Regions from separate parts of the Psychrobacter sp. CX16 genome, predicted to be linked through region 1. Evidence: riboswitches for the same ligand, from Rfam matches in the RefSeq annotation. Region 1 holds a riboswitch; the other holds the start of a gene.

Region 1 (3,185 bases):
AACTGTTTTAAGCCCTCAACGCCAATCGGTGCTGAATGGTCCGGTTTAGTACGGGTAGCAAACACAGGCCCCATACCAAAGTAATCGAGTTGGGCTAAATCCTGATTGTGCGCATTATTTAATTCAGCCATATTATTAATAGACAGTCCTAGCCACGCCTCCGGCCCTAGGATTTGGCGTGCCTCGATTACACTTAAGTCGCCTTGGCCAATATGAGCGCCATCAAGCTTTGCTTTTTTGGCAATCAATACTCGGTCATTAATCACTAACGGCACGCGTCCATTGATGGCTTCTTTTAGCGAACAGGCTTGTCGATATAAGCTATCGTCGCTAGCATGTTTATCACGCAGTTGTACAAGGGTAACGCCACCGTCAATAGCAGCCATGACGGTTTCAATTAATCCACGCTGTGCCGTTAGTCTACTGTCTGTCACAAGATATAAGGCTAAGGCATCTGCGGACTTATTTTTTTGAGTAATCATATTATTAGTCATAATGGTTTATTAATTATTTTATTATGGATGATATGAGTAATGAATCTGATAAAGCATCACTATTGAGTTAGTCTCATTATTTAAATATTAATTTTTGCATTTTTACTTACCCTGTCTGCATCTATATTATATAAGGCGTCTAAGAAATGAACATAAAAGCTGCCAGCGCCCTCGGCTTTTTGAGCCGCAATTTCGCCAGCTTGTCCGTAATAACATAGCGCAGAGACAGTCGCTGCAGCGATGGCGTCAGTAGAAACAGGACGCTTAGTATGATTGGCGCCGATAAAGGCGCCTATTAAGGATGTCAGGCCGCAGCCGGTAGCGGTAACACGTGCCATTAAAGGATGGCCGTGATGAATTGACCATCCTTGCGAGTCAGTCGCTACCCAATCTACCGCACCGGTGACCACCACAACTTTGGCATATTGTGTTAATACTTTAGCGGCTGCTTTGGCGGCATCTACGCTATCGCCACTGTCTGCGCCTTTGCTTTGACTATTCATACCGGCTAGAGCCAAAATCTCTGAAGCATTACCACGAATCACGTCTGGCTTGAATTTAATGAGTTCCTGACACGCCTGTTGACGAAATGTAGTAGCACCCACGGCAACAGGGTCTAATACCCAAGGAATATGGTTCTCATGAGCGACCTTGGTTGTTGCAAGCATACTGCTTAAAGAGTCTTGGGTAAGCGTACCGATATTAATAGTCAAAGCACGTGCTAATAGCACAAACTCAGGCGCTTCTTTGATATCGCAGACCATAGCAGGGGATGCACCGGCAGCCAGTAATATATTGGCAGCAGTGTTATTGGCAACAAAGTTAGTGATGTTATGGACTAAGGGGGATAGTTGTTTGAGATTGGTAATACAAGAATGAATCAGTTGAGATTGCATATTCCCTCCATGTGGATAAAGAGGGCGTGAGAAGACAAAGCGTAACGGCGGCTAACGCAAAATAAGGCTAGCACCAATAAAATAAGAGAACCGCGACTACTATACACTCCCTACGCCAGTATAATCTGGATCAGGTTCAAAGGGTACATCTCAGCCAAATGGCGCCCCTGTGACTAACATAATATAAGCATGCTATAGCTTTAACCCATCCATCATAACGAACTTGGTTTTTTTTAACAAGCATCGCTGCTATGTTAATGCCTTGAATTCATAGGTTAGAGACGAGGGCGATTAGCTAAAACACTTTGAATATTACAAAGGCCATAAATAAATAGTTTAGATAAATGATAATTAAATAGGCACAAAAAAGACCTGCAATGGCAGGCCTTCTTTTGTATCTTACTCATATCTTTACAGCTTACACTAACTTAGCTATTGACTAAGGCGAGCTTACCTTTTCAATAGCAACGTTTGCAATACCACGTTTCACCAGACCAATCTTTTTGGCAGCGCCATAAGATAAATCTAATACACGGTTACCATGGAAAGGACCACGGTCATTTACTTTAACCACAACGCTTTTACCGTTGTTTTTATTGGTTACTTTTAAATATGTGTTAAACGGTAAAGAGGGGTGTGCTGCTGTCATTGAATGCATGTTGAACGGCTCGCCACTGGCAGTTTTACGGCCATGGAATTTGCCACCGTACCAAGATGCACGGCCACTTTGTTTAAAACGGCTTACTGCATTTGATGCTACTAGAGTTAGATGAGATAACAAATCGTCATCTTGCTCAACAGCGTTTGATGACTTGCCGCTAATTAAGCTGCTATTCTCTGCAAGAGAGGATGGCTCAAATGAAGTCTGAATAAGCGAAGGGGCTTGTTTTTGCTGACGCGATAATTCGTTAAGTACCACATCGATGTCGCTTGAACTGTTAACGCTAATAGTCTGCTTAGAATCAGTAGCATGACCTAATGAGGTAGCTCCAACCATACATGCTAGCGCACATAATGTGGATGAGAATATCTTCATAATTGCCTCGTAAGCATTTATTAATTTAATAATTCAAACTCATAAGACTATGCATTTTTCATATTAAACATAATACTTAAACTGGTTCGAATAGCTATAAAACATCAAGAGTGTAAGATACACACAAAGTGTCACAAGTAAATTTGCGTTTGTTTGTGTTTTGTAACTTAACATCAAACGCATATGTTTTGCAAGTGACGCTAGAGTTCAGGTTTATAGATAATAAACCATTTGTTAATTAATGTGAACAATTTTTTGAACCCAGCGCCAATGGCTACTTTTATCTTATTACTCAAAAAGCATTCGTTAGTTAGGCAACCTGATTAACAGCAGCTACGGGTTATTCGTAAATGACTTCAACCACTTCGAATTCGACCACACCACTTGGGGTTTGGATACGCGCTTCATCGCCTTCTTCTTTACCGATTAGGCCGCGAGCGATAGGGGAGTTGATTGAGATTTTGTTGTTTTTAAAATCAGCTTCGTCATCACCGACGATTTTATAGCGCTTTTGCTCTTCGGTATCTAGATTCTCTATGACTACGGTCACACCAAAGACGACGCGGCCCTCTCTTGGTAGCTCAGCAGGATCAATGACTTGAGCACCAGATAACTTAGCTTCGATGTCGCGGATACGGGCTTCACAAAAGCCTTGTTGTTCGCGGGCAGCATGATATTCAGCATTTTCTTTTAAGTCGCCATGTTCGCGCGCTTCTGCGATAGCGGCAGTAATGCGTGGACGATCAACAGACTTAAGCT
Region 2 (3,185 bases), on a different contig from region 1:
ACTGGATAAGACCGGCTTCTGCTAGCTCTTCTGGCTTAAGCGGCTTATCTGATGCACCGAAATCAACTGTGTTTGCTTTAATCTGCTTAACGCCACCTGAAGAACCGATAGAGTTATAGTTGACTTGACCTTTGGTAGCGTTTTGGAAGTCAGCAGACCATTTTTGATAGATAGGTGCTGGGAAAGATGCACCGGCACCACTGATGTTCATTTCAACGCCTTCAATGTCTGTGTAGCTATCAGCACTACCAGCAGTTGAATTGGTTGATTCAGAAGCGGTTGTGCCTTCAGTAGTGGTGGCTGTCTCACCATTTGTAGCGGTGTCGTCCGTTTTCTTGTCACAAGCGGCTAAACTTAAAACACTTGCTACTGCTACGGCTAATAGTGAATAACGCATATTCTCTCCTAAAGAGTCATTGATAAATATTTTTATATAGGTAGGTAAAAATAGAGTTGCCACATAATGATGAATCCTTTTATCAGCTCCTCTATCGGATTGAGCACATTTTGCCCTCTAAGTATGACAGTTTGATGAAATAATTATTTATTGTAAAAAATAGTAACTTTTAGAAAGCAATCTTTTTAAAAACTTACATTGCGTATGCTTTAACACGACTCCCACAGAGCTATCTATCTCACCATTAAGTATTCTTTACATTGACTTTACCTATTAGCAAGGTAAACTAAACCGTAGTCCTGTACACTACGCATTCAATGTTTTGGTGCAGACAATTTAATTTTGCTACCCGTCAGGGCTCTTAATAGAGTAATACTTAGGACTAACAGCCTAAGATTAACGGTAACGCCAAGATTCTATTGTAACAATGTGTCCCAACCATTAATGAAAAAACAGGTACAACCTATGAAAAAACTTTTTATGCCATTTGCTCTGCTGTTAACTATGTTATTAACAGTACCTGCCAACGCTGGCCTCGCCTCGTGGTATGGTCCAGGGTTCCATGGTAAAAGAACGGCATCAGGCGCCATTTATAATATGTACGCCATGACAGCCGCTCATAAATCACTGCCTTTCGGTTCTAAAGTAAAAGTAACCAATCTTAAGAACAACAAATCGGTTGTGGTTAAAATTACTGACCGTGGTCCATTCACCCCAGGTCGTATTATTGATTTATCTAAAAAAGCAAACCAGTCGCTAAACTGCAACTTATGTAAAGTGGACGTCGAAGTACTGAGTAGAGGCGACGGCAAGTACCGTAAACAGTAAGCCTTACTGACATTATTATGTGCAAAAAGCCAATGGATTAATCCATTGGCTTTTTTTGTGTTATAAAGGAAATGGCATATAAGATTTAAATGCAATTGAAGACTGTTATTGGACTCAAAGTTTGATAAGATATCTGTATTATCAAAATCATTAAGACTCGGGGTGCAGGCCATCTGTTCGCTAATAGTTTAGTTGCTATTATTGGACAAAGCGTTTGCTGAGACATCACCCGTTGAACCTGATGCGGTTAATACCGCCGTAGGAAAGTCATTGCAACTCCCCTATCCTTTATAAAGACCTGTTCATTATCATGACTCTTTAGAGCCAGACTCACGCTTATGTTAATCCTTTAAAATTAGCATGCTTATTTATCAATATATAAGCGCATAATATTTAAAGAGACATCTCAAGCTACCGTCTGCTGATACAGGGTTTATTTATAAACAAATAGGGTACTGTCAAAACGACAAAATCTGCACTTACCGAGTCTTTATTTTTACCTCCGGTTTTTTAGCCTTTTATTCTAGAAGCCAACATGGCAATTGCCATTAGCAAAAAATAAGGAAATTCCCATGAGTAATGCAGAAAATAGCATCAAAACCCCCGCTCACCGCAACGCCAAAGACGAGCGCTTTGACGAAGAAGCCCGCGACTTAACGCGTAGCCTGCCCGCCTCACGCAAAGTATATATCGAAGGCTCACGTCCTGATATCCAAGTGCCGATGCGTGAAATTACTCTAACCGATACCCCAACTGGCGGTTTTGGTCTCGAAAATGGCGAAAAGAACCCGCCTTTTTATGTCTATGACACCTCGGGCGTGTATACCGACCCCAATGTTAATATCGATTTGACTAAAGGCTTGCCAAAACTGCGTGAAAAGTGGATTGAAGAACGTGGTGATACTGAAATTCTAGACGGCCTATCAAGCAACTACGGTAATGAGCGTGCGCGTGACATCAAAACTGCTAATATTCGCTTTGCTCATATCGACAAGCCACGTCGTGCCAAAGCAGGTAACAACGTTACCCAAATGCATTATGCACGCCAAGGTATTATTACTCCTGAAATGGAATACATCGCCATTCGCGAAACTCAAAAGCAGCATGAACGGACCGATATGCGTCAACATGCTGGCGAAAGCTTCGGTGCCAATACCCCAAAAATTATCACCCCTGAATTTGTGCGTGATGAAGTAGCCGCCGGCCGAGCCATTATCCCAAACAACATCAACCACCCTGAATCTGAGCCAATGATTATCGGTCGTAATTTCCTAGTGAAAATTAACGCCAATATCGGTAATTCAGCGCTGGGCTCAAGCATTGATGAAGAAGTGTCGAAGATGACGTGGGCTACCCGTTGGGGTGCGGACACCATCATGGACTTATCAACTGGTAAGAATATCCATGAAACCCGTGAATGGATTATCCGTAACTCGCCAGTGCCAATCGGTACCGTGCCTATCTATCAAGCGCTAGAAAAAGTCGATGGCGTAGCAGAAGACCTAACTTGGGAGATATTTCGCGATACCTTAATTGAACAAGCCGAACAAGGCGTGGACTACTTTACTATTCATGCCGGCGTACTACTGCGCTATGTGCCATTAACTGCTAAACGTCTGACCGGTATCGTCTCTCGTGGCGGCTCTATCATGGCCCAGTGGTGTTTAGCGCATCATAAAGAAAGCTTTTTATATACCCACTTTGAAGAAATCTGCGAAATCATGAAGCAGTATGACGTGGCCTTTAGTTTAGGCGATGGTTTGCGTCCGGGCTGTTTGCAAGATGCCAACGATGAAGCTCAATTTGGTGAACTGCGTACTTTAGGCGAGCTGACTCAAGTGGCTTGGAAACATGATGTACAAGTTATGATTGAAGGTCCAGGTCATGTTGCCATGAACCGTATTAAAGAGAACATGGATCTTCAACTTGAGATGTGTCATGAAGCGCCTTTTTATACCCT

The links. A riboswitch is a leader RNA that binds a small molecule or an ion and turns the genes downstream of it on or off. The one in region 1 is predicted to bind thiamine pyrophosphate.
Region 2: it holds a riboswitch for thiamine pyrophosphate, as region 1 does, so the genes downstream of both, thiC (phosphomethylpyrimidine synthase ThiC) here and thiM (hydroxyethylthiazole kinase) in region 1, are expected to answer to the same signal.

The regions. Positions count from the first base shown of each region.
Region 1 covers NZ_JBXYJF010000013.1:14,199-17,383, reverse strand. The annotation lists gene thiE (thiamine phosphate synthase) at 1-482, opposite strand, end outside; gene thiM (hydroxyethylthiazole kinase) at 575-1,390, opposite strand; TPP riboswitch at 1,481-1,569, opposite strand; gene AC2SLM_RS06385 (septal ring lytic transglycosylase RlpA family protein) at 1,830-2,426, opposite strand; gene greA (transcription elongation factor GreA) at 2,767-3,185, opposite strand, start outside.
Region 2 covers NZ_JBXYJF010000025.1:22,363-25,547, forward strand. The annotation lists gene pstS (phosphate ABC transporter substrate-binding protein PstS) at 1-397, opposite strand, end outside; gene AC2SLM_RS09720 (septal ring lytic transglycosylase RlpA family protein) at 863-1,225, shown strand; TPP riboswitch at 1,374-1,507, shown strand; gene thiC (phosphomethylpyrimidine synthase ThiC) at 1,798-3,185, shown strand, end outside.